DNA from 3 places in the Mesorhizobium sp. M0678 genome. Region 2 is predicted to be linked to each of the others. Evidence: riboswitches for the same ligand, from Rfam matches in the RefSeq annotation. Region 2 holds a riboswitch; each other region holds the start of a gene.
The links. Region 2 has a riboswitch for cobalamin ahead of metE (5-methyltetrahydropteroyltriglutamate--homocysteine S-methyltransferase). Riboswitches for the same ligand answer to the same signal wherever they lie in the genome.
Positions count from the first base shown of each region.

Region 1: it holds a riboswitch for cobalamin, as region 2 does, so the genes downstream of both, NKI29_RS16355 (DUF1636 family protein) here and metE (5-methyltetrahydropteroyltriglutamate--homocysteine S-methyltransferase) in region 2, are expected to answer to the same signal.
Region 3: it holds a riboswitch for cobalamin, as region 2 does, so the genes downstream of both, NKI29_RS30130 (CbtB domain-containing protein) here and metE (5-methyltetrahydropteroyltriglutamate--homocysteine S-methyltransferase) in region 2, are expected to answer to the same signal.

Region 1 covers NZ_JAMYPT010000008.1:29,303-36,479, forward strand. The annotation lists gene nuoE (NADH-quinone oxidoreductase subunit NuoE) at 1-474, opposite strand, end outside; gene NKI29_RS16325 (NADH-quinone oxidoreductase subunit D) at 910-2,100, opposite strand; gene NKI29_RS16330 (four helix bundle protein) at 2,196-2,546, opposite strand; gene NKI29_RS16335 (NADH-quinone oxidoreductase subunit C) at 2,568-3,170, opposite strand; gene NKI29_RS16340 (NuoB/complex I 20 kDa subunit family protein) at 3,176-3,757, opposite strand; gene NKI29_RS16345 (NADH-quinone oxidoreductase subunit A) at 3,748-4,113, opposite strand; gene NKI29_RS16350 (winged helix-turn-helix domain-containing protein) at 4,449-5,648, shown strand; cobalamin riboswitch at 5,678-5,881, shown strand; gene NKI29_RS16355 (DUF1636 family protein) at 5,920-6,354, shown strand; gene cobW (cobalamin biosynthesis protein CobW) at 6,351-7,177, shown strand, end outside.
Region 2 covers NZ_JAMYPT010000029.1:38,549-45,725, reverse strand. The annotation lists partial or broken gene metE (5-methyltetrahydropteroyltriglutamate--homocysteine S-methyltransferase) at 1-1,430, opposite strand, end outside; cobalamin riboswitch at 1,526-1,726, opposite strand; partial or broken gene NKI29_RS29935 (MFS transporter) at 2,225-3,849, opposite strand; gene NKI29_RS29930 (transposase) at 4,140-4,817, shown strand; partial or broken gene NKI29_RS29925 (adenosine kinase) at 4,850-5,829, opposite strand; gene metK (methionine adenosyltransferase) at 5,939-7,114, opposite strand; partial or broken gene glyA (serine hydroxymethyltransferase) at 7,169-7,177, opposite strand, start outside.
Region 3 covers NZ_JAMYPT010000030.1:32,976-40,152, reverse strand. The annotation lists gene cobO (cob(I)yrinic acid a,c-diamide adenosyltransferase) at 1-519, opposite strand, end outside; gene cobU (bifunctional adenosylcobinamide kinase/adenosylcobinamide-phosphate guanylyltransferase) at 521-1,042, opposite strand; gene NKI29_RS30135 (CbtA family protein) at 1,035-1,817, opposite strand; gene NKI29_RS30130 (CbtB domain-containing protein) at 1,833-2,012, opposite strand; cobalamin riboswitch at 2,049-2,245, opposite strand; gene NKI29_RS30125 (aromatic ring-hydroxylating oxygenase subunit alpha) at 2,387-3,580, shown strand; gene NKI29_RS30120 (heparan-alpha-glucosaminide N-acetyltransferase) at 3,799-4,797, shown strand; gene NKI29_RS30115 (methyltransferase family protein) at 4,814-5,320, shown strand; gene NKI29_RS30110 (MerR family transcriptional regulator) at 5,340-5,726, opposite strand; gene mgtE (magnesium transporter) at 5,865-7,177, opposite strand, start outside.

The DNA of each region.
Region 1 (7,177 bases), on a different contig from region 2:
CTCAAAAGTATCCCTAAAGATCATCACCATCGGTGCGTTGACGCAGGCGCCGAGGCATTCGACCTCTTCCCACGACAGCGTGCCCTTGTCGTTGGTGTGGAATTGGTCGTGATGGATTTTCGAGCGGCACACATCCATCAGCGCTTCCGAGCCGCGCAGCATGCAGGGCGTGGTGCCGCAGACCTGGATATGAGCGCGCGTGCCGACCGGATTGAGCTGGTATTGCGTATAGAAGGTGGCGACTTCCAGCCCACGGATATAGGGCATGTCGAGCATGTCGGAGATCGTCTCGATCGCCGCCTTGGTCACCCAGCCTTCCTGTTCCTGCGCCAGCATCAGCAAGGGAATGATCGCAGACTGTTCGCGCCCCTTCGGATATTTCTTGATCCACTGCTTCGCCGCCGCCGCATTCGCCCGGTTGAAGGCGAAGGAGGCTGGCTGGAGGCTGGCTTCTGCGAGACGGCGGACTGACATTGCGATTTCGCTTCTTCGGTTTCTACTGGCGGGAGCCATAGGCACGATAGCAATCCTCGGATCGCCCCAAAACGCATACGAACTCTTCATTTCCACGCTTCAGGCGGATGTATCCGTCATAGCGGCTATACACCCAAGCTATTGGCTTGCAACGATATTCTTCGGGGATCAATGACGCTACGAGGTTGTCATGAACCGCGCAGTTGGACGATGTCGACGGCCGGCCATGGACAAGAATGCCCTCATCCATTGCTGGGGTCTGGGTGCTCAAGCCACGGACTGTAAGCAGATCGCCTTCTGCAATAAGCTTGAACCCCTCTTTGAGAAGATCGGTTGACGAGGGACCCTCACCGGACCCAGCAAGCGACACTTCAGCGGAAGCCGCAAGGCATGCCGCGGCCAGAAACGCCTTTGACGGTCGAGCCATTCCCATCATCACCGATCGACCTCACCAAACACGATGTCGAGTGAACCTAACACGGCGGTGACGTCGGCCAACATGTGGCCGCGACACAAAAAGTCCATGGCCTGGAGATGCGCGAAGCCGGGCGCGCGCAGCTTGCAGCGATAGGGCTTGTTGGTGCCGTCGGAGACCAGATAGACGCCGAACTCGCCCTTCGGTGCCTCGACGGCGGCATAGACCTCGCCGGCCGGCACGCGGTAGCCTTCGGTGTAGAGCTTGAAGTGATGGATCAGCGCTTCCATCGAGCGCTTCATCGCCGCGCGCTTCGGCGGCACCACCTTGCCGTCGAGGTTGGACACCGGCCCGCTGCCCTCCTTACCGAGCAACAGGTCGACGCATTGGCGCATGATCTTGGCCGACTGGCGCATCTCTTCCATGCGCACCAGATAGCGGTCGAAACAGTCACCGTTCTTGCCGATCGGAATGTCGAAATCCATCTCGGCGTAACATTCATAGGGCTGCGATTTGCGCAGGTCCCAGGGTGCACCCGAGCCGCGCACCATGACGCCCGAAAAACCCCAGGCCCAGGCGTCGGCCAGAGACACCGTCGCGATGTCGACATTGCGCTGCTTGAAGATACGGTTGCCGGTCAAGAGTGAGTCGAGGTCGTCGACCGATTTCAGGAACGGGTCGATCCAGCTGCCGATGTCCTCGACCAGCTTCTGCGGCAGGTCCTGGTGGACGCCGCCGGGGCGGAAATAGGCGGCATGCATGCGCGAGCCGCTGGCACGCTCATAGAACACCATCAGCTTTTCGCGCTCGACGAAGCCCCACAGCGGCGGCGTCAGCGCACCGACATCCATCGCCTGCGTCGTCACATTGAGGATGTGCGACATGATGCGGCCGATTTCCGAATAGAGAACTCGGATCAACTGGCCCCGCTTCGGCACCTCGATGCCGAGCAGCCGCTCGGCGGCGAGCGCAAAGGCGTGCTCCTGGTTCATCGGCGCGCAATAATCGAGCCGGTCGAGATAGGGCACGGCCTGCAGATAAGTCTTGGCCTCGATCAGCTTTTCGGTGCCGCGGTGCAACAGCCCGATATGCGGATCGACGCGATCGACGACTTCGCCGTCAAGCTCCAGCACCAGACGCAAAACGCCGTGCGCCGCTGGATGTTGCGGGCCAAAATTGATGTTGAAGTTGCGAACGGAGGTTTCAGCCATGAGCGTGTTGCTCGCGCGCCACGTGAATGGTGAATGGTGAATGGTGAATAGTCATTGGCCTGAATCGACCTCCAGCGATCGAATGAACGAACGCATCATCTTCCCAACTTCTCGAACCTGACCGACAACAGCCCTGCACTCTTCTCGTCCAACAGTCCCACGCTCATCGAAAGAAGCGTATGGGTTTCCAGTTCCTTCAACGAACCTTGCGCAATACGAAGGAACTGAACGAAGGGCTTGCGCTGACCGCGGCCGAAACCCTCGGCGATATTTGCCGGTATCGACGATGCCGCGCGCCGCATCTGGGATGTCATGCCGAACATTTCCTCTCGCGGGAATGCTTTCGTCGCGAGATAGATGTCCGCAGCCAATACCATCGAATCCTTCCATACGTTCAGATCTCGATAGTCGTTGATTTTCCCGGACGTTCCATCCCGCTTTTCCATTCACTATTCACAATTCACCACTCACTGCTTTGCCTTCTCGTCGCCTGGAAGGACGTAATCCGTCCCCTCCCAAGGGCTGAGAAAATCGAAATTGCGGAATTCCTGTTTGAGCTCGACCGGCTCGTAGATGACGCGCTTGGCTTCGTCGTCGTAACGCACCTCGACGAAGCCGGTCAGCGGAAAGTCCTTGCGCAGCGGATGGCCTTCAAAGCCGTAATCGGTCAGAATCCGCCGCAGATCCGGATGGCCTGAAAACAGCACGCCGTAGAGATCGTAGGTCTCGCGCTCGAACCAGTCGGCGCCGGGATAAATCCCGGTGATCGACGGCACGAGCGTCTCTTCGTCGGCCTGGACCTTGATGCGGACGCGGATATTCTGTCTCGGCGACAGCAAATGATAGACCACGTCGAAGCGCTTTGCCCGCGACGGATAATCGGCGCCGCAAACGTCGATGATCGAGATGAACTGGCATTTCGGATCGTCGCGCAGGAAGGTGACCACCTCGATCAGGTCGCGCGGCTCGACCGAGATGGTGAGTTCGCCATAGGCGAGCACCGCCACGCCGATCCGGCCGATCAGCTTCTCGCCGAGATAGGTCGAGAGGTCGTTCAACGCCTGGGTCATGCCGCTCACCGCTCTATCGTGCCGGTGCGGCGGATCTTCTTCTGCAGCAGAAGGATGCCGTAGAGCAGTGCTTCGGCGCTCGGCGGACAGCCGGGCACGTAGATGTCGACCGGCACGATGCGGTCGCAGCCGCGCACCACAGAATAGGAATAATGATAATAGCCGCCGCCATTGGCGCAGGAGCCCATCGAGATGACGTAGCGCGGCTCCGGCATCTGATCGTAGACCTTGCGCAGCGCCGGCGCCATCTTGTTGGTCAGCGTGCCGGCGACGATCATGATGTCCGACTGGCGCGGGGACGCGCGCGGCGCGACACCGAACCTCTCCGAGTCATAGCGCGGCATCGACGTATGGATCATCTCGACGGCGCAGCAGGCGAGGCCAAACGTCATGAACATCAGCGAGCCGCTGCGCGCCCAGGTGATCAGCGCCTCGGTCGAGGTGACGAGAAAGCCCTTGTCGGCGAGCTCGTTGTTGATCTCCAGGAAGAATGGATCGTCGGACCCGACCGGCCTGCCGGTGTTGGGGTCGATGAGGCCCTTGGGCTTCGGCGCGACGAGCGTACCGGAACTGTCGTTCAATCCCATTCCAGCGCTCCTTTTTTCCATTCATAGGCAAAGCCGATGGTCAGCACCGCCAAAAACACCATCATCGACCAGAAACCGAGCATGCCGATCTGACTGAACGACACCGCCCAAGGAAACAGGAAGGCCACCTCCAGATCGAAGATGATGAACAGGATCGACACCAGGTAGAAGCGGATATCGAACTTCATGCGGGCGTCGTCGAACGAGTTGAAGCCGCACTCATAGGCGGAAAGCTTTTCCGGATCGGGGTTGCGATAGGCCACCAGGAAGGGTGCGGCGAGCAGCGCCAGTCCGACGACCAGCGCCACGCCGATGAACAGGACGATGGGCAGGTACGAACTCAACAATGCGTTCATTCTGCAGCTTTCCGTTGCGGCCAATCCACTCTGATTACAGCACCGGACCCACTTGCGGAAGCGTGACAGTTTAACCACTGAACCGTTTTAAGGGGGCTCTATGCTGCAACGCGGCGAGGGTTAGCGCAGCGCTTTCGGCGAAGCAAGTCAAACCTTGTTCAAATCGCGGTGCTGGACGGCATATCCGGGAAAACTGGTCCGATCCGCTCCTGTTTGATTTCCTTCACTTTTTACTCCACTTTTCTCTCCTGACATGGATGCCGCCAAAACCCTGCTAGCATGGCACGGAATCGCAGGTCATTTTCTCTGTCCAAAATCGTCCGGATGCCGCCTTCATGAAGGAAAAAATCTCGCTTGCCATGGCCCGTCGCATCGCGCTGGCGGCACAGGGATTCAATGACCCGCGACCCACCGGTACACCCGACCGCCGGCATCTGGCCCGCGTGCTTGCCCGTACCGGCCTGCTGCAGATCGATTCCGTCAGCGCCGTGGTGCGCGCCCATTATATGCCGCTTTATTCGCGGCTTGGCCCCTACAAGCTGGCGTTGCTCGACAACGCCGCCGTAACGCGCAAGCGCATGGTCTTCGAATATTGGGCGCATGAAGCCTCGTTCTTGCCGGTCGAGACCTATCCGCTGATGCGCTGGCGCATGCAGCGGGCCGAGCGCGGCGACGAAATGTACAGCGGGCTGGCCAAATGGGGCCGCGAGCACGCCGCCTATATCGAAGACATCTATCGCGAGGTCGCCGAACGAGGCCCGATCGCGGCGTCGGCTTTCGAAGGGCAGAAGGGTTCGGGCGGCTGGTGGGGCTGGAGCCATGCCAAGCATGCCTTCGAGTGGCTGTTCTGGGCCGGCCGCATCACCACTGCGCATCGCCGCGGCTTCGAGCGGTTCTACGATCTGCCGGAGCGCGTGCTGCCGCCAACAATACTGAGTCTGCCAACGCCCTCCCCCGAAGACGCTCACCGCGAATTGCTGCGCATCTCCGCCCGCGCCCATGGCGTCGCCACGGCAAGCGACCTGCGCGATTATTTCCGCCTCTCGCCCGCCGACATCAAGGGCCGCATCGAGGAGTTGGTCGAGGCCGGCGACCTGTTGCCGGTGAGCGTCGAAGGCTGGAACAAAACAGCCTATCTCCACAAGGACGCCCGTTTGCCGCGCAAGATCGAGGCGCGCGCGTTGCTCGCGCCGTTCGATCCTGTCGTCTTCGAGCGGTCGCGCACCGAGCGGTTGTTCGACTTCCACTACCGCATCGAGATCTACACGCCGGCCGAAAAGCGCCGGTATGGCTATTACGTGCTGCCGTTCCTGCTCGGCGACAGCATCGTCGGGCGTGTCGACCTCAGGGCCGACCGCCCGGCCGGCGTCTTGCGCGTCCATGCCGCCTATGCGGAGCCCGGCGCCCCGCCGCAAACTGCAGCCGCCCTTTTCGAGGAATTGAAGCAGATGCAGGGCTGGCTCGGGCTTGAGCGCATCGAGGTGACGGCTGCCGGCGACCTCGGCCGGCCGCTCGCGGATATCGCCGCGTCATAGACGTGCGTTGACACGACTACCCCCACAAGCCTAAATCCGTTCCAGACGGTCCCCTGCCCGCAACGGCAAGGGCCAAGAGGGAATGCGGTGCGAAATCTCGATTTCAAATCCGCGGCTGTCCCCGCAACTGTAAGCGACGAGCCTCGGCCGAAAACCACTGGGATGTTCCCGGGAAGGCGGCACCCAGGCGATGACCCGCGAGCCAGGAGACCTGCCGTCTAGGACATAAGAATCCGATCGCCTGGCGGGTTTTCCGGGCAAGGAGCCTGATTTGGAACGCGACAGCAGTTTTCCGGCTGAGACAGCGGATTTATTGTCCGGCCATGGTGATTCCCCGGCCGGCGTTACCGTCATCGTCTGCTCGTCCTGCCGTGACGAGACCGGTTCGGACGCTCATCCGCGCGCCGGCGAACTGCTCGCAGAGGACACGCGCCGCGCCGCTTCCGGCGAAAACATCAATATCCGCACCGTCGAATGCCTCGGCAACTGCAAGCGCCGGCTCAGCGCCGCCATGCTGCGCGACGGCTGCTGGAGCTACGTCTTCGGCGACCTGACCACGACCAGCGGCGCCGATCTCGTCGCTGGGGCAAAGCTCTTCGCCACCGCGACGGACGGTCTCATTCCATGGCGCGGCCGCCCCGATTGCCTGAAGCGTGGCCTCGTTGCCCGCATCCCACCCCTCGACCTTTTGAAGGATCAGATATGACCGCTTCCGTCTCCCGCGTGCCCTGCACCGTCGTCACCGGCTTTCTCGGCGCCGGCAAGACGACGCTGATCCGCCATCTGCTCGAAAATGCCAAAGGCAAGCGGCTGGCCATCATCGTCAACGAGTTCGGCGATATCGGCATCGACGGCGAGATTCTCAAGGGCTGCGGCATTGAAACTTGCCCCGAGGAAAACATCGTCGAACTGGCCAATGGCTGCATCTGCTGCACCGTCGCCGACGATTTCGTCCCCGCGCTGGACCAGATCCTGTCGCTGACGCCGAGGGTCGACCACATCCTGATCGAGACATCCGGCCTCGCTTTACCCAAGCCGCTGGTCCAGGCCTTCCAGTGGCCGTCGGTGAAAAGCCGCGTGACGGTGGACGGCGTCATTGCCGTGGTCGACGGACCGGCGCTGGCTGATGGCCGCGTAGCCAACGACATGGACGCCCTGCAGGCCCAGCGCGCGCAGGACGAGACGCTCGACCATGACGATCCGGTCGAGGAAGTGTTCGAAGACCAGCTCGCCTGCGCCGACCTGATCATCCTGTCGAAGAGCGACCTGATGGACGCAGCCGGCTCGGCCCGTGCCAATGCCGTCATCGGCAAGCACGTTGCGCGGGCGGTGAAGATCGTACCGACTTCGCAAGGCAAGGTCGACCCGTCGGTGCTGCTCGGCCTCGGCCTCGCCGTCGAGGACGACATCGAGAACCGCAAGACCCACCACGACGACGAGCTCGACCACGAACATGACGATTTTGACTCGTTCGTCATCGACATCGCGTCTGTGTCCAACCCGGACGAGCTCGCACAACGGGTCGCCAC
Region 2 (7,177 bases):
CCCTTCGCATGAGCGGCCCGTGCCCTGCGTACCTGCGGCGTCTGCGGGAAGGACCCGATGGTCGTCGTCGGGAACGGCGGCAGCCCGAGCGTGCCGGCCTGGACTCTGGAGCGCTCGGCAAAAGCGCTCTCTCGTCGCTTCATGCTGTCGTCAATGCTGGCGATCCGCCCCTCAACCAGCGGGTCATGGATCTTCGTGGATGTCACGCGAGTGGCGGCAGCCTCCGCAGACGCTTTCAACGCGCCTGCCACCGCATCCCTGCCTTGGGACAGGGCCCGGGCAAGCAACACCAACTCGTCGGTCTTCTGGGCCGCGAAGGCGAGCCACGACCTGATGTCCGCGTCGAGTTCCGTCTCCATGCGGAGGTCGATCGGCACATGCAGCATCGAGCAAGAAGGCGCGATCTCGACGCGGTCCAAGGGCCAGCCGGCGACGATCGGTTTGATGCGGTCGAGAATGGCGGGCAGGTTCGCACGCCAGACGTTGCGGCCATCGATCAAGCCAAGCGAGAGCACCAGATCCTTCGGTGCGAGCCGACCCACCGTTTCCAGCTGCTCGGGAGCGCGCACGAGATCAATATGCAGCCCGGCCAGGGGCAAAGAAACTGCGGTTTCGAGATTGTCTCCCAGCGGCCCGAAATACGTAGCCAGCATGATCTTCAACTCGGGCGCGGCTTTTGACAGCTGGCCATAGGCGAATTCGAACGCAGCTCGTTCGTTCGGGTTCAGATCGAGGACAAGCGCTGGCTCATCGATCTGCACCCAGTCGGCTCCCGACAGCTTCAGCCTCTGCAGGAGTTGCTCGTAGACGGGCAGCAGCCTCGGCAGGAGCGCGATGGGATCGAATCCTTCGGCAGGCGATTTCGCCAGCTTGAGGAAGGTGATCGGTCCAAGGATGACTGGGCGTGTGTGAATGCCGAGAGCTTTAGCCTCGAGGAAGTAGTCGACCGGTTTCGTCGACGAGAGGGCGAACGTCTGATCATCGTCGAGTTCCGGCACAATGTAGTGATAGTTGGTGTCAAACCACTTGGTCATTTCCATCGCGGTTACATCAGGCCCATGAGCCGCCTGCTGGTGACCAGCGTGTCCACAATCCTCCGTCTGACCCTGGTTGCCGCGCGCCATTGCGAAGTAGATGTCAAGTGGAACCTCGCCGCTATTCCAGCCGTAACGGGATGGAACGGCGCCGACCATGGCTGCGGTGTCGAGCACATGGTCGTAGAGCGAGAAGTCGTTCGACGGGATTTTCGACACGCCGCGATCGTGCTGCTCCTCCCAGCTAGCGGCACGGAGCGCCTTCGCGGTCGTGAGAAGGTCGGCAGCGGACGATTTTCCGGACCAGTAGCTTTCAAGCGCGAATTTCAGTTCTCGCCGACGACCGAAGCGGGGCACGCCGAGCGTTGCTACAGGAATTTGCTGAGAGACAGTCATGCCAGACCCCGATGGTTGGGGCGTCGGTGACAAGGAAGGCGCTAGCAGGCCGGCACGAACGCCAGGCTGCAGCGGCCACCGAGACACCCCGCCCGTGGACGTAATTCGCCGTGGCAGGTCTCCTGGCTCGCGGGGTCATAGCCTCTACCCGTCTTCCCAAGGCTATTCGCCTCAGTGACATGAGTGGGGTTGGCTCGCCGCTAACAGTTGCGGGGGCAGCGCCGGCATCGCACCGGCTTCCCTCTTAGCTCCGCTGCGGCAGCGCCGTACGGAGAACCACGACGCGGGAGACAATTACAACAGTTCGCTTCTTTGTCAACGCCGCATAAAGAAATGTTTATGTCGTTATGTTAAATTTCCGTTGGCATGTTCCAAAGGTCGCCTCGAAAGCGAAAACTGTGGAAGCCTTGAGCGGCCGGTAAATCAAATCAATGACGCACGGCGCCCTTGTCCAGGAGGATAGGAGTTCGTCGGCTCCCGGCGGCAAACATACCGGCAAGCGCTGTGGTGCTGCTTCCCGCATCATGCGAACGCCACCTCGGCATCGAACTTCGGCTCCGAGGTTCCGACCGCTTCGTCGGTGATCTGCTCGCGACCATATTCGGCTCAATGGCGAGGCTGTTGCCTAGGAAGCTGTTGGCCGTGATGCCCTCGGTGATACGACACAATGATTTCGAGGGGAGCACCCGAGGCCCGGCGCAGCGGCGTGTTGCGAAGTGATCGAGGCCAATGTCTCGACCTGCTTGTTCGCAGCCCACCGGCTCAAGGTAACCGGCTCAAACCAACGGGCCAGCTCAAGTCCTGTCCAAATGAGGCCTGAGCGGCAAATCGTCGTGCACGCGCACGGTTTGGCGTTCGATCTTGTGATGCGTCTTGGGCGGGCAATCGCCACGGTGCAGCGCTTCCAGGCGCGCAACGATTTCGGCGTCATCCTGGGTCTGCCTGTTGTTGTGGCGAACATACTCGACCCAGGTTGGCACATGATAGCACTCGGTCCATAGTTCGGGCTTTTCCAGGTCACGCAGCAACGCCCATTGTCTGGCGCCATCTCGCAGCCGGGCTTTTCGCCACGATGTCATCACACTGAGAAATTCTGGGACATCTCTCTGATCGATACGATAATCGACCATCACCATGATCGGACCGCTTCGTGGCCGCAGATCAAGTTGCAGCGTCGGTTCGCTGAACTTGTTGGTCGGATCCAGATTGAGCGTTTCGAAATCCGGCTGACGCAGAACGATTCCCATCAGTCCACCAATCACAAGAACCACGCTGGCGACGAGGAAGGCTCCCGAAACACCTTGGACATCCGCCAGTTCGCCCCAAAGCCAGCTTCCCGCCGCCATGCCGCCGTATGTGGCCGTCTGATAGAGAGACAGGGCGCGTCCAACCACCCACCGCGGCGCCGAAAGCTGCACTGTGACGTTAAACAGCGAGAATGATTGAATCCAGGCCGCACCGGCCGGCATGAGGAGGAGACAGCTCAGCCAAACGTGCTCACTCCATGCCAGAAAGAAGCAGCTGATCGCCAGTATAAAGAACGCACCGCGAATGACCCATTCGTTGGAGAGAACTTCTCGGACCCGCCCAATGAGGAGCGCGCCGCAAATCGCTCCCAGGCCGAAGAAGCCGAGCATCACGCCGTAGGTGACTGCGGTCCCTTTGATCTGTTCGCGAGCGACCAACGGCAGGAGAGCCAAAATGACAACGGCGGTGAGGCCGAAAATGAAACTCCGGCACATCACCTTGAGAAGGTTCGGCGACAAGAGCACGTAACGGAAGCCCGCCGCCATCGCACTGCCGAAAGCCTCCCGCGGCAGCGCTTGTCGTGCCCGTACCGCTTTCCACCGCAACAGCGCAGCGATCAGAGCGAAGTAGCAAAAGACGTTAAAGAGGAACGCGAAGGCCGCACCGGCTGTGGCCACGATTAGGCCGCCAATCGCCGGCCCGATGCTGCGCATGAGATTGTAGCTCATGCCGTTGAGCGCAACCGCGCTAGGCAGGTGTTCGCGAGGCAGGATATCCCCCATCGAGGCTTGCCAAGAGGGATCGTGCAATGCCCAACCACAGCCGATCAGGAAGGTGAGACCCAGAAGGATCCAGGGTGTCATTTCCCCCGCATAGGTCAGGAACGCCAGGAAGGCGGATACGCAGACAATCAGCAGTTGCGCAGTCAACTCCGGCGACGGTCAAAGTTGTCCGCGAGCGCTCCCGCCGCGAGCGAGAAGATCATGTAGGGGAGGGTGGTCGATGACTGGACGAGCGCCACCATTCCATGGGAGGTGGCGATGCTGGTCATCAGCCAAGCCGCCGCCACACCTTCCACTAGGGTGCCAAGGTTCGAAACGAGTGCAGCCGACCATAGCGAACGGAAGGTCTTGTGCTGAAAAGGTACGAGTGAAGATGTTCTCTTCGCCATTGTGGGAAGCTTCGGGATCGAGCGCGGGGCTGGATTTGTTTCGCCTCACTCAACCATGGCCTCGCCGTACAAGCCAAGCTGCCACAGTGGCGCGCCTGCTAACCCAGAAAACTTGGCGGCCTTACAGGCATGCGCAGGACGCGCGAAGCCGCTCAAATCTCCCCAGATGGGTCAGCCACCGAAGACCGGCATCACTTGCCCGTTGAGCGGCTATACGATAATGCTCCGCGCTAAGCAGGAAGCGCCAAAAATTCGAGCGGCGACTTCATTCTCCTATTCAGGAAGGAACTATGAGGCGGCAGACGCGACCATTCACCGTGGAAGTCAAACAAAAGCGCAATTATGAAAAATCCGCACGTTCCATCTGGGGCAATTTCGACATCGCCGCGGCGATGGCCGAGACAACAAAGGAAGTCGAGCCGTTAAATCGTCAGCTTGTTGACTCTACTGTAGTGGCCCTTGATGCTGAACCTTTGCACAAACCGCGAGTGGAGCATTTCATGGCCAATCCCCTGGAAACCGAGTCAGCAGTAGTTCATAGCGCACCGGCAGACAAAGCGGAAACGCCAAAACCGAAGACGAGAGCGCGGCGGTCGAGGAAGCCAGAAGCTGAGGCGAGCGCGCCTGCCCGCAAGGAGGGCGCCAAGCCGATATCCGCGACCACTGAAGCACCGCCGTCAGCGCGAACAGGCCGAAAGAGCTACTCCGCGAAGGATCGTGCCCAGAAGCTGGCGCAGATCGAGACCTCGATCGGCGGCGGCGCTACTCTCAAGAGCGCGGTGAAGCAAGCCGGCATCTCGGAACAGACATATTATCTTTGGAAGAAGGCGGCGGCGCCGGCGGCGGACAGTGACGGGCTGAAGGATCTCGTCGCGCTCGAGGAAGAAAACAAGCGGCTAAAGAGCCTGCTTGCCGATCGTCTCCGCAAGGAGAATGCGGAACTGAAGAAAAGGCTCGGGCTGGATTAAGGAGGGTGGGCAGCTGGTTCTTGGCTCGCCACCTACAGTAATCCCGCCTGCTCCGCCTCTCGGCGCAGATTCTGCCGTGGCCTTGGGCCGATCTGCTGGATGACCAGTCCGGCCGCCAGCGAGCCGAGATCGCCGCAATCCTTGAGGCTGCGGCCTTGCGTGTAGCCGTAGAGGAAGCCGGCGGCGTAGAGGTCGCCGGCGCCGGTGGTGTCGACCAGCTCGCGGATCTTGCTCGCATTGATGGTCACGGTCTCGTCGCCGCGCACGATCACCGAGCCCTTTTCCGAGCGGGTGACGGCGGCGATCTTGCAATCCTTGCGGATCTGCGCCAGCGCCTCGTCGAAGGACGCGGTCTGGTAGAGCGACTTGATCTCGTGGCTGTTGGCAAAGACGATGTCGACGGTGCCGGAGCGCATCAGATCGAGGAATTCGTCGCGGTAGCGGTCGACGCAGAACGAGTCCGACAATGTCATCGACACTTCGCGCCCGGCGGCATGGGCGAGCTTCGCCGTCTGCCGGATCGCCTCCTTGGCGCGCGGCGGGTCCCACAGATAGCCCTCGAAATAGGTGACCGCGGCGCCCGACGCCTTGCCTCCGGGCCGAGCTCGACGCAGGCGCCGAGATAGGTGTTCATCGAGCGCTCGCCGTCCGGCGTGACGAAGATCATCGAGCGCGCCGTCGGTGGCTCGCCGCTGAGCGGCCTGGTGTCGAAGGCGACGCCCTGGGCATGGATGTCATGCGCGTAGATTTCGCCGAGCGCGTCGTTCGAGACCTTGCCGAAGAAGGCGGCGCGGCCGCCGAAGCTGGCAACGCCCGCCGCCGTGTTGCCGGCGCTGCCGCCCGAGGCTTCGATGGCCGGGCCCATGCGGCTGTAGAGCAGTTCGGCGCGCCTCGTGTCGATCAAATTCATCGCGCCCTTGATGATGCCGTTGGTCTCCAGGAACGCCTCGTCGCACTGGGCGATGATGTCGACGATGGCATTTCCGATACAAAGCACGTCATAGTCCGGCATCAATTCATGTCTCCGCCAAAAACCCACCGGCTTTCTGCCACGCCGGGCGCGGGCGGGTCTGGCCAGTGGGAATGGGCTTTGCGCTTGCCAATCCGTTCGGCGCCAGCCCTCACGGGGCGGCAAGTCCTGCCTCGCGACGCAATTCGTCGGCCCTGTCTGTCTTCTCCCAGGTGAAATCAGGCTCTTCACGGCCGAAATGGCCATAGGTCGCGGTCTTGCGGTATATAGGGCGTAAGAGATCAAGCATCTTGATAATGCCCTTCGGTCTGAGATCGAACAACTCAAGAATGAGGCGCTCGATCCTTCTTTCCTCAACCCTCGCTGTTCCGAACGTGTTGACCATGACAGAAACCGGACTGGCCACGCCGATTGCGTAAGCAAGCTGCACCTCGCAGACGTCCGCAAGTCCGCTAGCGACGATATTCTTTGCGACATACCGGGCCGCATAGGCAGCTGAGCGGTCAACCTTGGACGGGTCCTTGCCCGAAAAGGCGCCGCCGCCGTGACGACCCATCCCACCATAGGAATCGACGATGATCTTGCGTCCAGTGAGACCGCAGTCGCCGCGCGGCCCGCCGACTACGAACCTCCCCGTCGGGTTGACCAGAATTCTGATGCCTTCCGTCTCCAGGTGGGTCGGCAGGACAGGCTTTATGATTTCCTCAATGACGCCCTCGCGGACCGTCTCTTGCGAGACTTGCTCGTCATGTTGGGTCGATACGACGATGGTATCAAGGGCGACCGGGCGCAACCCCTCATAGCGCACTGAGACTTGGGATTTCATATCAGGACGCAACCAGCCAAGCTGTCGTGCTTTCCGGACATCTGCCTGTCGTTTCGTCAAGCGATGCGCGAGCTGGATCGGCAAAGGCATCAAGGTATCGGTTTCGCGGCATGCGTAGCCGAACATGAGGCCCTGATCTCCCGCTCCCTGCTGGAGGTCCTGCCCTCGTCCCTCGTCAACGCCCTGGCTAATGTCGGGCGATTGCTCGGTGAGTGCATGAACGACGGAGCAACGCCGGCCGTCAAAGCCGACGGCCTCATCGTCGTATCCAATATCGAGAATTGTATCGCGCGCAACTTGGCTATAATCCACCCGCGCATCGCTGGTAATCTCGCCAGCCAGAACGACTATCCCTGATTTTACCAACGCTTCACAGGCGACGCGCGCCTTGGGATCGGTGCGGAGGATGGCATCGAGGATGGCGTCCGAGATGTTGTCGGCCAACTTATCCGGGTGTCCCGCGCCAACCGATTCGGAAGAGAACACGAACTGCCTAGCCATGAAATGCCTCACTTCGGGTGTTGGAGTTGTATGGGGCATTTTGCTTAGCCCACCTTACCTGTC
Region 3 (7,177 bases), on a different contig from region 2:
TTTGGCGTTGCGGCCGGTGACGACGACATGCAGGCCTTCGCGACGCGCCTTCAGCGCCGCGACCACCTTTTCGAGATCGAGATAGTCGTAGCGCAGCGCGATGTTCAGCTCGTCGAGCACCACGAGGCTGATCGACGGCTCGGCCATCAGCTCCAGCGCTTTCGCCCAGGCAGCCTCGGCCGCCGCGATGTCGCGCTTCAGGTCCTGTGTCTCCCAGGTAAAGCCCTCGCCCATGGCGTGCCAGACGACACGGTCGCCGAAGGCGGCAAAGGCATCTTTCTCGCCGGTGTGCCATTTGCCCTTGATGAACTGAACGACGCCGACGCGCTTGCCATAGCCGAGCATCCTGAGCGCCAGCCCAAAGGCGGCCGTGGTCTTGCCCTTGCCCGGTCCGGTGTTGACGATCAGCAGCCCCTTCTCGACCGTCTTGGCCGCGACCTCGGCGTCCTGCACCGCCTTGCGCTTGGCCATCTTGGCGCGGTGGCGTTCCTCGTCCTTGGGATCGATAGTATCAGCCATGTCATTTCACCTTGAGCGGCAGCCCCGCCACCATCAAAAGCACGGTGCCGGCAACAGCCGCGACGTCCTGGTTCAGCCGGCCGGCGGCGTCGCGAAACCGTCTTGCCAGCGCATTGTCCGGCACGATGCCCTGGCCGACCTCGTTGGACACCACGAACCACGGCCCACGCGGCCGCGACAGCACATCGGCCAGCCTCCGGCATTCGGCCTCGACATCATGGTCGGCCAGCATATGGTTGGTCAGCCACAGCGTCAGGCAGTCGATCAGCACCGGCTGGCCGTCAGGCAGCGCTCCGATCGCGCCGGCAAGGTCGAGCGGCGCATCGATGGTCGTCCAGCCGGCGCCCCGGCGCGAGCGGTGCAGCGCGATGCGCTGGCGCATCTCGTCGTCATAGGCTTGCGCCGTGGCGATATAGCTCCAAGGCAGCGGGCCGACCGTCACCAGGCTCTCGGCATGCGCGCTCTTGGCGGCGCCCCCACCGCCGATGACCAGGGTCAGTGCCCCGGCAGCGCGGTCAGGCAAAGCTGTCGCGCAGGCTGGTCGCCGTGCCGGTGAAGCGTCCGCGCACCACGCCGACGACCGCGCCGAGCACCAGCCAGAACACCAGATTGGTCAGCGTCACCGCCACCACGAACTGGTGGTGCAGGCCTTCCGGGATCGCCGTCTCGAAGCTATCGGGCTGCGGCGCGCCGACGATATGCGGCGCAACGATCAACGCCACGGCAAGAGCCACCAGCGGCAGCGATCTGCGGAAGACGATAAGGCCGAGACCGGCCGCTGTCGCCACCACTGTTGCCCACCACCATAACTGGCGTTGGACAAGGTCGGCCGCCGGCATCGCCGGCAGTTCCGGCGGCAGGCCGAGGCCCGGCGCCAGCGTGAATGCGGCAAAGCCGGCCAGCCCCCAGAACAGGCCCTGGCGCCAATTGCCGATGCCGCCGGCGAATTCCGAAACCGCAACCAGGACCAGCGCAAAGCCGATGCCGGTGACGATATTGGCAACGACGCTGAAGCCGAAGCGTTCGAAACCGTCCGCCGGCGCCCAGCCTTCGTCTTCCGCCGGAGCCATTGCTTCAGCCGGTGCCGGCGCGGCGCTGCTCATAGCCGTCATGCCCGCGGCGTTTTCAGCCGGTGTCGCAGGTGCCGCGGCATGGTCATGGCCGCCGCCGGCCTGTTCGTAGACTTCCGCCTTTAGGATGAGCGGCACCGTGGCATAGGCTTGCATGCAGGCGAGAGCCACGCCGGCCACAAGCCCTGCGATCGCCGCGATGAACACGACGTTGCGAAACAGTGTCATGATGTCAGCCCCTTGTTAGTGGCAGGGAAAGCCCATCGAATGGCGATAGTCGTGCGCGGCATTGTGGACCGCATCGATATGCGAGAAGCCGACAAAGCCCATGACGAAAATGCCGAGGAATGCAGCAAGCGCCAGCTGCATGAGACGCGACTGCGAGGAGGCGGAAGCGCCGAGCGAAACGGAAGCGGTATTCATGTCTTGTCCTTTCGCCCTCCACCCGAGGGCATAGAAGTCAGTTTCCTGTCGCCGGCAGGTCTCCTGGCTCGCGGATCAGCGCCCTTCCCCACCTTCCCGAAGGCGAACCTTCAGTGGCATATGGAGAGGACTACCGCACACAGTTGCGGGGGCAGCCACGGCATTGGGCAAACAACTTGCCCTCACCGCATTCCCTCTTGGTTCCAAACGGAACCGACGACATCAGCGACTATAGGCAGAATCGCCGCGCCCGGCAAACCAAATTCCGCCGGATCGTGTGGCGAATGCGCCGCCTCGCCAAGCCCGGTCGGCCGGCGCCGCGATTGACAATTTTCGCAGCCGGGTGTCGGCTGGCGGATGGGGAGGAAGCCGGCATGCAACCCAGCCCGAATGAGCGCGGTCCCTACAACGGCCTGACGCGGGCCGAGCCGACGCTGCCGTCATCAGCCTATTGGGACATCGCGGCCTATCAGCGCGATCTCGAGGCCATCTGGTATCGCAACTGGCTGCTCGTCTGCCGCGAGGCCGACCTTGCCCAGCCGCTGGCTTTCAGGACGTTCCGCATAGGCACGCAGGAGGTCGTCGTGCTGCGCGACGAGACCGGCGAGTTGCGCGCCTTCCACAACACCTGCCGGCATCGCGGCTCGCAGCTTTGCCAGCAGAGCGAAGGACGGCTGAAGGCGCGGTTCATCACCTGCCCATACCATGCCTGGTCCTATTCGCTGCACGGCGATCTGGTGCGCGTGCCGTCGAAATCGCTGCCGGACGGCTTCGACAAGGCCGATCATCCGCTCTACCGGGTCGCGCTTTCGGTGTGGCGCGGTTTTGTCTTCGTCAATCTGGCGGAAGACGCTGCCGGCTCGGCTGAAACATCCTTCGATCCGGCATCCGGCAGCCTCGCCAACTGGCCGTTGGAAACGCTGCTGAGCGGCCATGTGCTGCGCAAGGTGATAAACTGCAACTGGAAGGTATTTTGGGAAAATTTCAACGAGTGCCTGCACTGCCCCGGCGTCCACAAGGACCTGTCGCGGCTGGTGCCGATCTATGGCCGCGGCCTGATGGGCCGGCACGACGACCCCGAATGGGCGCGCCACGCCGACAATGACGCGCCGGAATTTGCCGGCGGCTTGCGGGCCGGGGCCGAAACTTGGTCGCGCGACGGGCGCGTCCACGGCTCGGTCTTTTCCGGCCTGACGCCGGGCGAGCGTGCCGCCGGGCAGACCTATGCCACCAGCATGCCGTCGATGTTCGTCGTCGGCCATGTCGACTATGTCAGGACCGTGCGGCTGGTGCCGCTTGGGCCGGAGCAGACCGAACTTACCGCCGAATGGCTTTTTTCGCCCGAAGCGCTCGCCGATCCGGCCGCGGATATCGACAACATCGTCGCCTTCGGTACCCAGGTGCTGGAGGAGGATGCTGATATCTGCGAGGTCAACCAGATGGGCCTGCGCTCGATGCGCCACAAGGCCGGCGTACTGATGCCCGAGGAATACGACTTGCACCGCTTCCACAACTGGGTGCGCGAGCGCCATGCGGCGCTCGAACATCAAAGCGATTTGGGCAGATAGCGCCAGGTGACGAAGCCTCAGGCCGCCGCCAGCAGGCCGAGTGTCGCGAAAACCGCGCCCAGTCCGAAAAACGCCAGCACGCCGGCCAAAGGCTTTCCGGCTTTGGCCTAAAGCAGCTCTGATGCCGACCGGTACCAACGCGACGCAAGGCCCTGCTTCTTTTGACGGTGGCAACCGTGATAGTCGTCTTGCCGGGGCTGAACCAAGACAGCGAGACCATGAGCATCGACACGCCGACCGCAGCCGTTCAGGATCAACCGAAGTCGAAGCGCATCGCCGCTATCGACATTGCACGCGGCATCGCTTTGCTTGCCATGGCGAGCTATCATTTCACCTGGGACCTCGAATTCTTCGGCTACACCGATCCCGGCCTCACCGCCTTCGGCTGGTGGAAAATCTACGCGCGCTGCATCGCCTCGAGCTTCCTGTTCCTGGTCGGCATCAGCCTCTATCTCGCCCATGGCAAGAAAATCCGCTGGACCGGCTTCTGGAAGCGCTTCGCCATGGTTGCCGGGGCAGCGCTCGCAATATCGCTGGTCACCCGCATCGCCACGCCCGACGGCTTCATCTTCTTCGGCATATTGCACGAGATCGCGCTCGCCAGCCTGCTCGGCCTGGCGTTCCTGCGCCTCCCGGCGCTGCTGACGCTTGCCGTGGCGGCCCTCGTTATCGCTGCGCCTTTCTACCTGCGATCCGAGCTTTTCGATCATCCGGCTTTGTGGTGGGTCGGCCTGTCGGCGACCAACCCGCGCTCCAACGACTACGTTCCGCTGCTGCCCTGGTTCGGCGCCGTACTTGCCGGCATCGCGGTTACCAAGCTCGCCGCCACCTCCGGCGCGCTGACGCGGCTGTCGGCCTTGGCGCCCGGCCGCTGGGCAAATCCGCTGGTCTTCATCGGCCGGCACAGCCTTGCCTTCTATCTGATCCATCAGCCGGTGCTGATCGGCTCGGTCTGGCTGTTTTCGCAATTCATGCCGGCGCAGGCCGAAACCAGGGAGGTGAGTTTTCTGAAATCCTGCCAGATATCCTGCGAGCAGGCACGCGACACCGAGTTCTGCTCCAGCTATTGTGCCTGCATGCTGGACACTCTCCAGGGCGAAGCCTCGCTTGACCGGCTCTACAGCAACGACCAGTCCCCGGAGTGGAAGGCGCATATTGGCGAGCTCGCCGGCACCTGCACCGCCCAAACCGAGGCGGCGGAACCGGGAACGCGCTAATCGAGGGAGGACAATAATGAGCGACAGTCACCCGAAACCCGTGCAGCAAAATCCTGGGCAGCCGAGGCTGGGGCACATCCCATGGCCGCCGCTGATCTATATCGCCGCCATCATCGTCAGCGTCGCGCTAGGGCTGTTCTATCCGCTACCGTGGATCGGCGATCTTCTCGGCGACATCCTGTTCGCCGCCGGCCTTGTGGGGTTGGTGGCGGTTGCCGCGCTCTGGTTCACGGCAATCCGCACCATGATCCGCGCCAAGACGACGCTCAACCCGAACGGCGTGCCTGACCATCTGGTGACTACCGGACCCTTCGCCGTCAGCCGCAACCCGATCTACCTCGCCAACACGCTGCTGCTGGTCAGCCTCGCCTTTGTCACTGGGATCGCCTGGTTCCTGCCGCTGGCGGTCATCGCGGCGTTCCTGACGCAGAAGCTGACGATCGAGAGCGAGGAGAAGGTGCTGACGGCCAAATTCGGCAAGAAATACCGGGACTACGCCAAAAGGGTGCGGCGCTGGATTTGAGCCGGCGCTGACGCCACGCTCATGTGGTGACGCCGAGTTCCACCAGCCGCTCGACGCAGGATTCCTCTGCCTGATCGAGCTCGGCCAGCGTCTCTTCGAGGTCGCGGCGTTTCTGGCGCAAATCCTCGCGCTTTTCCTCGATGCGCTTGATCATCAATTTGAGTTGGCCGACCTCGCCGGGCGGCTCCCTGTACATCTGGATGATTTCGCGGATCTCGTTGATCGAGAAGCCGAGCCTCTTGCCGCGCATGATCTGGCGGATGAGATGCCGGTCCGACGGACGAAACAGCCGAGTGCGGCCGCGTCTTACTGGCTGCACCAGCCCTTCGTCCTCATAGAAGCGCAACGTCCGCGTCGACACGTCGAATTCGCGGGTCAGCTCCGTGATTGAATAATATTCCCGCATCGTCACTCCAATGCCCCGGCCACGCCGCGAGTTCCAACTGGCCGGCGCCGCCGGCGCCCAGGCGCGTACCAGAATCGGCGGACAAGGCACCTTCAAAGCCTCGCATGGCATTTACGTAAAAGTCAATTGAGGTGACGTTCAGCGCACGCCGAACCACCATGTGGCGAGCCCGAGAAAGGCAAAGAAACCGACGACATCGGTGACCGTGGTGACGAAAACCGCCGAAGCCACAGCCGGATCGATCTTGAAGCGGTCGAGCAGCAGCGGGATAAGGATGCCCGCCAGAGCCGCCACGAACATATTGATGATCATCGCGGCCGCAATGATGCCGCCGAGATTGCGATCGTGGAACCAGGCAGCAGCGACGAGGCCGATCAGGATGGCAAAGATGATGCCGTTGATGAAGCCCACCCCGATTTCGCGGCGGATGATGCGGCCGGCATTGTAGATGTCGAGGTCCCTGGTCGCCAGCGCCCGCACCGTGACCGTCATGGTCTGCGAGCCGGCATTGCCGCCCATGCCGGCGACGATCGGCATCAGCACCGCCAGCGCCACGATATGCTCGATGGTGCGGTCGAACAGGCCGATCACCGAGGCCGCCAGGAAAGCCGTCAAAAGATTGACCAGCAGCCAGGGCACGCGCGAGCGCGAGGTCGAAAAGATGCTGTCCGAGAGTTCTTCGTCGCCGACGCCGCCCATGCGCAGCAGATCTTCCTCGGCCTCCTGCTGGATGACGTCGACGACGTCGTCGATGGTCAGCACGCCGACCAGCCGCTCGTTCTCGTCGACGACGGCGGCAGACAGAAGATCGTATTGTTCGAATTCGCGTGCCGCCTCCTCCTGGTCCATGGTGGCCGGGATGGCATGCCTGGTCTCATGCATGACCTCTTCGACCTTGACCGAGCGCTTGGTACGCAGGATCTGGTCGAGGTCGATGGCGCCGAGCAGCTTGAAGCTCGGATCGATGACGAAGATCTGGCTGAAACGGTCGGGAAGATTGTTGTCCTCGCGCATGTAGTCGATGGTCTGGCCGATCGTCCAGAACGGCGGCACCGCGACGAACTCCGTCTGCATGCGGCGGCCGGCGGTCTCTTCGGGATAGTCAAGCGAACGCCGCAGCCTGATCCGCTCGGTGAACGGCAGCTGCGACAGGATCTCGTCCTGGTCCTCCTGGTCGAGGTCTTCGAGAATGTAGACCGCGTCGTCGGAATCGAGATCCTGCACCGCCTGGGCGATCTGCGCATTGGGCAGACTGTCGACGATGTCGCGGCGGATCGCCTCGTCAACCTCGGTCAGCGCGGAAAAATCGAAATCCTTGCCCAGCAATTCGACCAGCGCGCGTCGCTGTTCCGGGTGCAGGGCCTCGAGCAGGTGGCCGAGTTCCGACTGGTGCAGATCGTCGACTTCACGCTTCAGCGTCAGCGTATCGCGATCGGCGATCGCGGCACCGA